DNA from 3 places in the Sphingobium salicis subsp. salicis genome. Region 2 is predicted to be linked to each of the others. Evidence: predicted binding sites of a transcription regulator. Region 2 holds the regulator's gene; each other region holds the start of a gene.
The links. The regulator LexA, encoded in region 2, represses DNA repair genes until DNA is damaged. The targets are predictions, from matches to a motif close to GTTCCNCNCTTGTTCT.

Region 1 (3,255 bases), 240 kb from region 2:
ATCCACATGTTCGGGCGGCAATTCGCCGACGAAGCGGGAGGGGATGGAACTGGTCCACTGGCCATAGATGCGGCGGTTGGCGGCGTGGAGGATGGTGCAGCGCTTGCGCGCGCGGGTGATCGCCACATAGGCGAGGCGCCGTTCCTCCTCCAGACTGTTGAGCCCGCCTTCGTCCAGCGCGCGCTGCGAGGGGAAGATGCCTTCCTCCCAGCCGGCGAGGAAGACATTGTCGAATTCCAGGCCCTTGGCGGCGTGGATGGTCATGATGGTGAGCTTCTGCTCGTCCTGCTGCGCCTCATTGTCCATGACCAGGCTGACATGTTCGAGGAAGGCGCCCAGCGTCTCATATTCCTCCATCGCGCGGGTGAGTTCACTCAGGTTTTCGAGGCGCCCGGCGCTCTCGGTCGAGCGTTCGGCCTGGAGCGTGGCGGTATAGCCGCTTTCGTCCAGGATCTGGCGCGCCAGTTCGGCATGGGGCAGTTGTGCGGCGCGATCGCGCCAGCGGGCGAGATCGCCGATGAAGGCGCCGAGCGAACGGCGCGCCTGGGGTGTCAGTTCGTCGGTGTCGAGGATGCGGGCGGCGGCGAGGGCTAGGGGAATGCCCTCCGCGCGCGCCAGCCGGTGCAGCTTCTCGACCGCCTTGTCGCCCAGGCCGCGCTTCGGCACGTTGACGATCCGCTCGAACGCCAGGTCGTCGGCCGGCTGGTTGACGAGGCGCAGATAGGCGAGCGCGTCGCGGATTTCGGCGCGCTCATAGAAGCGGAAGCCGCCGACGATGCGATAGGGCAGGCCGATCTGGATGAAACGGTCTTCGAATTCGCGGGTCTGGTGCTGGGCACGGACGAGGATCGCGACCTCATCCAGCGAGCCGCCGGCGCGGGCGATCGCCTCGATCTCGTCGCCGACGCGGCGGGCTTCCTCCGGCCCGTCCCACACGCCGAGCACGCGCACCTTTTCGCCGACGTCGACGTCGGTCCACAATGTCTTGCCCAGGCGGTTGCCATTTTCCGCGATCACCCCGGATGCGGCGCCCAGGATATGCGGGGTGGAGCGGTAATTCTGTTCCAGGCGGACGATCACGGCGCCCGGAAAATCCTTTTCAAACCGCAGGATATTGGCGACTTCTGCGCCACGCCATGAATAGATGGACTGGTCATCGTCGCCGACGCAGCAGATATTCTTGCGGGTCTGGGCGAGCAGTCGCAGCCAGAGATACTGGCTGGAGTTGGTGTCCTGATATTCGTCCACCATGATATATTTGAAGCGTTGCTGATATTGCTCCAGCACATCGCGGTGACGCTTCAAGATGGTGAGAGAATGTAGCAACAAGTCGCCGAAATCGCAGGCATTTACCTCGCGAAGGCGGGCCTGATAGGCGGCATAGAGCTTTTGCCCCTTGCCATGGGCATAGCCCTCCGCCTCGCCGGCACCGACTTCCTCCGGGGTGAGGCCCTTGTTCTTCCACTGGTCGATCAGGCCGGCGAGTTGGCGCGCGGGCCAGCGCTTCTCGTCAATCCCCTCCGCCTGGATCAGCTGCTTCATCAGGCGCAGCTGATCGTCGGTGTCGAGGATGGTGAAATTGGACTGGAGGTCCACCAGTTCGGCATGGCGGCGCAGCATCTTGGCGGCGATCGCGTGGAAGGTGCCGAGCCAGGGCATGCCCTCGACCGCCGGGCCGATCATCCGGCCGACGCGCTCGCGCATCTCCCGTGCCGCCTTGTTGGTGAAGGTCACGGCCAGGATTTCCGAGGGCCAGGCGCGCTGGGTCGCGACCAGATGGGCGAGGCGGGCGGTGAGCGCTGCGGTCTTGCCCGTGCCCGCGCCGGCCAGCACCAGCACCGGTCCCTCCGTGGTCAGTACAGCCTGACGCTGCGGTTCGTTGAGGCCCTTCAGATAGGGCGGGTCATTGGGAGAGGGGGCAGGCACGGTCATGGGCGATCAACTAGGGATGGGCGGTTGCGGGGGCAAGGGCGGATGGCCTTGCAGCGGGACGCAATCTATGAGAACAAAAGGGGAATCACGCAAGATGCGAATGGAGCAAGATGATGGTGACGGGGCGGTGCCAGTGCGGGGCGATCCATTATGCGGCGGAGGGCGAGCCGGTTTACAGCGCGCTGTGCCATTGCAGCGATTGCCGGATGAGTGCGGGCGCGCCGATGGTCGGCTGGGCGCTGTTCCCGCATGACAAGGTGACGATAGAGGGCGATCCGGTCACCTATCAGTCGTCGGACAATGCGACCCGCCATTTCTGCGGCATTTGTGGCACCGGGTTGTTCTACACCAACCCGACGGTCTTTCCCGGCATGATCGACATCCAGAGCGCGACGCTGGACGATCAGACGGTCTTTCCGCCGGCGGTGCATGTCCAATATGCCGAGGCGGCGCCGTGGATGGCGGCGGCGCATGACCTGCCCCGGTTCGATCGATACCCGTCGGACTGAGCGTGCGGCCGGCGTCAGCGGCGGCACGGTTCGTCGCTGACGCGGAACAGGGAGGCGGGGCGGCCGGTTTCTCCCTTGCTCGGGGCAAGGAGTAGAAGGACCAACCCGATGAAGATCATCATGATCGCCGGCTTTGCTGCCCTGTCGATGGCGGCGCTGCCCGGTCAGGCCGGGGCGCAGGCGATGTCGCCGCCGGCCCAGAACCAGGATCCCAATGCGGCCCAGCCGACCGGCGCGGTGCCGGCCGAGACGGGCATGGTGCCGGCGCCGGCGGACGTGCCGCGCGATCCGGCTGCGCCTGTGGGCACGGCGGCCAATCCTGTGACGGTGGGCGGCAACATGACGCCGCCGCCGACCGAGGCGAAGGCCTATCCGGTCTGCGGCAAGGGCGTGCAGGACGGTTGCGTCAATCCGGGCGAGGCGAAGAAGAGGATGCGCAGGCCGGGCTGAGATCCGGATTGAGGTCGGCGGCGGCAGGGGCGGGCAGGGCGGCGATGAGCGCCGCGAGGCCAGTCCGGTCGCGCGCCGCGTCGGCCAGGCTGTAGCCATCCAGCACCGTCAGGAAGGCGCCGAGCGCCTGCGCCAATATGCCTGACAAGCCGCAGGCCGGACGGATCGCGCAGGACGCGCAATCAGCCATCGCCATGTCCGGCTCGCTATGGCGCACGACCGCGCCGATGCGGATATCGACAGGATCGGCGGCGAGGGCGAAGCCGCCGCCCCGACCGCGCTGGGTGCGGATGAAGCCGCCCTGGCCCAGACCATGCACCACCTTCATCAGATGATTGCGCGACAGGCCATAGGCATCGGCAAT
Region 2 (3,255 bases):
GCGCCGACGCGATCCTGATCCAGGAAAATGCCACGCGCGACGGCGACAAGCTGACCGCGCATGACGGCATATTGACGCCCGGCAGGCATGTCCGCCCGCTCGGCTCCGACTTCCGCGCCGGAACGCCGCTGGTCAGCGCCGGTAGCCGACTCACCCCCGGCCAGATCGCCCTTGCCGTCCTTGGCGGCCATGGCAGCCTGCCCGTCGGCGCCAGGCCGCGCGTCGCCCTGCTCTCGACCGGCAATGAACTTGTTGCCCCCGGCGCGCCGACGCCGCCGGGTTGCCTCCCCTCCTCCAACGCACCGATGCTCGCCGCCCTGCTCGCCACCCTGCCCTGCGACGTGATCGACCTCGGCATCGTGCCCGACGATCTTGGCGCCATGACGCGGGCGCTGGAACAGGCGGCCCAGGCCGACATCATCGTCTCGACCGGCGGCGCGTCGGTCGGCGACCATGATTATGTCCGCCCCGCCTTCGCGGCGGCCGGCGGCACGCTCGATTTCTACAAGATCGCGATGCGGCCGGGCAAACCGCTGATGGCCGGGCGCCTGGGCAACGCCACCTTCCTCGGCCTGCCGGGCAATCCGGTCTCCGCCTTCGTCACCGGCACCCTCTTCCTCTGCCCCCTGGTCCGCCATCTCGCCGGATCGCGCGCGCCGCTGCCGCCGGTCGTGCAGGCCCGCCTTGCCGCGTCGCTTGGCGCAACGGCGGAACGCGACGATTATCTGCGCGCCTATCGCGCCGCCGACGGCATCGTCTCGGTCACCGCGCAGGACAGCGCCGCCACCGCCGCCATGGCACTGGCTGACTGTTTGATCCGCCGTCCGGCCGGCTCAGCTCCCGCCATTGCCGGCGACATGGTCGACATCATCCCGCTCACCGCCTGACTGCGTGAGCGGCAAAAGCGGCGCATGGCTTAACGCGCTTGACTTGCCCCTTTCCGTTTCCTATGCGTTCTTCATTCGTTCCATGGAGGACCGCCGATGTTGACGCCCAAGCAGCAGGAATTGCTGAGCTTCATTCAGACCCGGCTGGAAGAAGGCGGCGTGTCCCCTTCGTTCGAGGAGATGAAGGACGCGCTCGACCTGCGCTCCAAGTCCGGCATCCACCGGCTGATCAATGCGCTGGAGGAACGCGGTTTCATCCGTCGCCTGCCCAACCGCGCCCGCGCGCTCGAAGTGTTGAAGCTGCCCGATGCGATGCATCGCGCGCCCGCTCCGGCCGTTACCGTGCCCAAGGCGCCAGCGCCGGCCGTGCTGCTGCCGACCGCCGCCAATGACGTGATCGAAATCCCGCTGCACGGCCGCATCGCCGCCGGCGTCCCGATCGAGGCAATGGAAAGCCACACCATGCTCTCCGTCCCCGCCGCTTTGCTCGGCTCGGGCGATCATTATGCGCTCGAAGTATCGGGGGACTCGATGATGGAGGCCGGCATTCTCGACGGCGACTTCGCGCTGATCCAGCGCACCGATGTCGCGCGCGAGGGCCAGATCGTCGTCGCCCTGATCGATGACGCCGAAGCAACACTCAAATATTTCCGCCGCGAAGGCAGCCGGGTCCGGCTCGATCCCGCCAATGCCGCCTATGAACCGCAGATCTATGATCCGCGCCAGGTCCGCATCCAGGGCAAGCTCGCCGGCCTGTTGCGCCGCTACAACTGATCGGCGAGCGGCGGAGCAACGTTCCGCCGCTTCCGACTTGCAATCCGGCATGGGCAGCCTCCTGCGGCCATGATAGCATGGCGCTGCGTTACAGGGGGTCTGGCTCATGTCCTATTTGCGCTCCATCTGTCCGGCCATCATCCTGCTATGTGCCTCTCCTGCGATCGCGCAGGATGACGAACAGACCCTCGCCCCTTTCCGCAGCCTGATCGAAACGCGCCTGGCCGCGCTCAAGAGCGGCGATATCCCCAAATATATGGCGATGCTCGACAAGGATTATGTCGCCATTTCCGATCTGGGCGAGCGCCGCACCCGCGCCGACCTGCCCGCCTATCTGCCGACCATCTCCAACCCGTCTCGCACCTATGCCATCCAATCGATCCATGTCCGCATCCTCGACGACATCGCTCTGGTCGATGCCGAAATCCGGGAGAACATGGCCGATGCCGTCGGCGGATGGCACGAAAGCGATATCTTCGTGCGCCAGGGCAGCCGCTGGCTCTATCTGCACCGGCAGGACAGTTCGATCCTCTATCCCCCCGCGCCCGTGCCGACTGATGCCGACCCGCTCGACGATTATGTCGGCCAATATCGCTCGGCCGGCGGCCTGACGGATATCATCACCACGCGCGACGGCACGCTCTACGGCCAGTCCACGCCGCAGGACACGCCCACCGCCCTGATCCATGTCGGTCCGGGCGCCTTCGCCATCCCCGGCGGCGCGGGCCTGCTGGTCTTCACCCGGTCGCCCACCGGCGCGGTGACCGGCCTGATCGGTCACCTCACCAGCGGCCAGATATCGACCTCCGCCAAACTGCCCTGACACCCGCCGCCGCGCCGCCGGTCGGACGATCCACGGATGTGCGTCGCCGGGCCGATGGACGGTGTGAACTTTGCCGCTTTCAAGGCCAATCGACAGGCCGCCGGTGCGCGATAGCAGCCGGCGGTCGATCTTCATCCAGCGCGGCCGGCACCACCAGGGCAGCCCCCGATCGCTGATGACGATATCGGCCGCCGCGCAATCCCGCTCCAATATCGGCCGATCGACCAGCATCGCATTCCGCGTCACCAGCAAGCGCCAGTCGCGCCTGCCCCGAGGCAACGTCACCGCGCACAGATCGGTCGAACAGCGCGCCTGCTTCATCGTCGCGATCGCTTCCAGCGTCCCGTCATAGCCCGCGCTCTCGCTCAGCACGTCGCGGACATAATCGCCCGCCCCCTCGCGCAGCAGCGCCATCGTCCCCGTCGGTGTTCGCACCGCGACGTGCCGCCCATCGCCCGTCACCACGATATCGGGCGGCGCCAGCAGCGCGATGCCGGCCAGGCCGATTGCGACCGGCGCCAACCCCAGCCAGCGCCAGCGACTGCGCCAGAGCAGACACCACAGACCACCCACCACGATGATCCCGAAAATCCAGCCCGGCACCGCCGGCGCCAGCATCACCGCCATCGGGCTCGCCGCCACGCCATGCGCCACCGCCAGCAGCAAAGCGATCGCCTTGCCGGTCAGCCACCAGAAGGGCGCGCCCAGCCCGACCAGATCGAAGCACAGCGCCAGCGCCTCCAGCGGCATGATGACGAAGGTGGTGAGCGG
Region 3 (3,255 bases), 1.9 Mb from region 2:
ATGGGTTTGTGCTGAACCCAGACAAGGCTCACTATGCGGATAAGCATTCGCGCCGCACCGTGACAGGCATCCGGATTAACGAGGCTCTCAATGTCGACCGGCGGTTTGTGAGGAATTTGCGGGCGGCCCTTTACTCTGTTGAAACGCTGGGACTGGCCGCCGCCCAGGCAAAATTCAAATCCTCGCATGGTGGTAAAGCTGACGTCGGCCAGCACTTGCAAGGCAAGGTATCGTGGCTGGGATACATCAAAGGCGCATCTGACCCGGTCTTTCGCAGTGTCGCATCCCGTTTCAACGCTGCATTCCCGCCGCTCGCGCTCGACATTTTGCCCAGTCCCCAGGAAATACGAGAACGATCAGTGTGGCTGATTGAGCATTGGGAAACAGGGGGTGACCAAGGCACGGCTTTCTTCATGAAAGGCGTTGGCCTGGTTACGGCAGAACATTGCGTATCGCCGTCCGGGCTAGTCGAGCTTTATCATCCATCGAAGCCGTCGAATAAATTCCCGGCGTATGTGAAGCATCGTTGCCCAAATCGAGATCTGGCGGTTCTCGACCATGCAATCCCAAGTAACGAGTTCTATGAGCTCGAGACCGCCGCCAAGGCGGCCGCGACAGGTGAGGCCACGACCGCGATCGGGTATCCCGGCTACGGCCCCGGCGATAGACTGAACATCCGACCTGGTGCGGTTACATCCCTGCCAACCAAAAGCGCGGTGAAGATGGTGGAGGTTCAGCAGATGCTGACACCGGGGATGTCAGGGGGGCCATTGCTGGATGTGGATGACCGCGTTGTTGGCGTCGTTCACAAGGGTGGCCATGATCATGGTCGGCAGCTCGCCATTGCCATATCTGAACTGCATGCTTGGCTGCCCTGACCAGGTCCGCCGTTCAGCTAATCGCGCAGGCGCCGAACCAGTCGTTTCCAACTAGCTTCGCTGTTCATCCAGTCAGGCCGGTCTGGCTGTCGAGGCGTTGGAGCAAATCGTTCAGGATGTCCCCGACAGCGCGTGCAGCGCAGGTGCGATCCGACGGTTTCCATAGCGGTGTTCCAGCAATGCGCGAGGAACCAGCGGTTGAGTTTTTCAGCATCGATTACTCCTGAGTGGCCGCATTTGCAGATGATGAAAAGATTGGCGTTTCGGTGGGCATAATCGCCGAGGTTTCGCAGGGGGACGTTCGCCCCCACGTCAAAGGGGAAGGGTCATATGCCTGCGATCAAAGTGAGGCGGCTGACGTTCCATGGCCACGATAATTGTTTGGGCCAGTTCTACAGCAGCTTGCTCCCGCAACCGTTCGTTTGGCGCCGTCAGTGCCACTCGTGCCCACCCAGGGGCGTTAAGAAGGCTCTGCGCGAGCCAGAGAGAATCGGGCTGTGTCATGTCCGGCGATATGCGAACAAAAAGAGAACATGGCAAGAGCCTGTTCTTCGGCAAACGAGGTTGATGGATGGGCTTGGACTAGCCGAAAGGGGGCGGTCCCTCATCCCGGTGCAGCAACAGGTTACGCTGAGGACGTGCCTATTTTTGTCAGTCGTCGGCAAGGAGAGACGCGAAGCCGTGGATCGTGAATGGCATGGCGGCGTCAGGCACCTTCGCCTCGCTTGGAACCTCATGCATGAGTAGCAGCATGCCCTCATGTGGAAGATAGGCGCAGCCGAAGCCCTCCTCCCGTCGCTGTTTTGCGGCTTCGAGAACAGCTGCGCGGTAGGCGTCATGAACCTTATTTCCGACATGCAGCTTGGTGAGATCGATGAAGCCCAGTGCATCGCCATTCGGGCCCTCTTCGCTGACGCCGAAGATCATGGTTTCATCGGGCATTTCGAATCCTCATTTCATTTCGCGAACATTCGCGAAGTGTGTTTCCAAGCATGACGACGTCGGCGCGCGGGGCCTCAATGATCATCTGGTCGCGCGCTATTGCGCCTTTAATCGCGGCCTCAACCGCGAGGCATAGCAAAGCTGTGCTGTTCGCTTGCATCTGGATCTGTGCGGCCTTTCGGCTTGATGACTAATTCGAACTTGATGTCGCTCGCCTGCGAAGCGATCCCGCGAGTAACTGCCTCAGATAGGTAGGTTCCCTCCGCATCGCCCCCGGTGATTTCAGATTCCCGATCGAGGCCATTGGGCACTGGCTCTAGCGCTTGTGAAGCAAGGCGTTCCAACCGCGCATCTAATGCTGCGGCGCCAGGGCCACTGGCTCGCGCTAAAGTAGCCCCTAAATCGATCCCTGCTCGATGGAATTCTGACACTCGCTCATAACGGCCGACGGCTGCCATGGCGATGTCCTGCTGACCCAGGCCGTCCTTCTCCAGCGTTCGGATGCCCATGCTGGATACGAGCTCCTGAGCGGGCTTGGCGATCGCCATGCCTCGGCTGACACTCAGGGCTCCGCCTCGGCCGATCAGTTCGAGGCCACGCGCCTCTTCCTGAGTGGCGACGTCGTAGAGGATCATCCGGGCCTTTTCATTTGGCGAAAGGGCCCCATTCGCCGCCTCGTAGATTTCTGCACTATAGCGCGGCGATCTGGATGAGAAGCTGGCGTCAATCAGGATGAGAACTGATCGTCGCGGTGTTCATGTGGTGCCTGCTTTGATTGACGCTGGCAAGCGCTACTCGCAGGTTTGATTGTCGCTGCGCGACATTTCCTCGGTGGACTTGATTGTCGCGAAGGTCGCTGGCCGGCCAGCGCGTGATTGTCGCTGGATCGCCGAGCGGCGGCGGTAGCTCTCGACGTTCATTTCGAAGATCGTCGCGTGATGCACAAGGCGGTCCACGGCGGCGAGCGTCATGGCGGGATCGGGGAAGACCCGGTTCCATTCACCGAAGGGCTGGTTGGCGGTGATGAGCGTGGAGCGCCGTTCGTACCGCGCGCTGATCAGCTCGAACAGGACGGACGTTTCGGCCTGATCCTTGGTCACATATGCGAGGTCGTCGAGGACCAGCAGATGATATTTGTCGAGCTTGGCGATCGCGGCCTCGAGCGCCAGTTCGCGGCGGGCGACCTGAAGTTTCTGGACCAGATCGGAGGTGCGAGTGAACAGGACACGCCAGCCATTTTCGATCAGCGCGAGACCGATTGCCGCTGCCAGATGGGTTTTACCCCCGCCCGGTGGACCGAACAGGATGAGGTTGGCGCCTTTTTCGAGCCAGCCATCGCCGGAACACAGCGCTGTGACCTGGGCGCGCGAGATCATCGGCACCGCGTCGAAGGCGAAGCTGTCGAGGGTCTTGCCCGGTGGCAGGCGGGCTTCGC

Region 1: a site for LexA is predicted at 2,003-2,018, ahead of VHN57_RS12380 (ATP-dependent helicase). Genes of this name have one in related genera too.
Region 3: a site for LexA is predicted at 1,396-1,411, ahead of VHN57_RS01770 (DUF6771 family protein). Genes of this name have one in related genera too.

What each region holds. Positions count from the first base shown of each region.
Region 1 covers NZ_JAYRCS010000001.1:2,548,245-2,551,499, reverse strand. Annotated here, with positions in the region: gene VHN57_RS12380 (ATP-dependent helicase) at 1-1,932, opposite strand, end outside; gene VHN57_RS12375 (GFA family protein) at 2,046-2,441, shown strand; gene VHN57_RS12370 (hypothetical protein) at 2,550-2,891, shown strand; gene VHN57_RS12365 (Rrf2 family transcriptional regulator) at 2,848-3,255, opposite strand, start outside.
Region 2 covers NZ_JAYRCS010000001.1:2,312,005-2,315,259, forward strand. Annotated here, with positions in the region: gene VHN57_RS11240 (molybdopterin molybdotransferase MoeA) at 1-887, shown strand, start outside; gene lexA (transcriptional repressor LexA) at 984-1,661, shown strand; gene VHN57_RS11250 (nuclear transport factor 2 family protein) at 1,918-2,484, shown strand; partial or broken gene VHN57_RS11255 (ComEC/Rec2 family competence protein) at 2,476-3,255, opposite strand, start outside.
Region 3 covers NZ_JAYRCS010000001.1:364,879-368,133, forward strand. Annotated here, with positions in the region: gene VHN57_RS01765 (reverse transcriptase domain-containing protein) at 1-878, shown strand, start outside; gene VHN57_RS01770 (DUF6771 family protein) at 1,191-1,382, opposite strand; gene VHN57_RS01775 (hypothetical protein) at 1,530-1,820, opposite strand; gene VHN57_RS01780 (hypothetical protein) at 1,940-2,455, opposite strand; gene istB (IS21-like element helper ATPase IstB) at 2,612-3,255, opposite strand, start outside.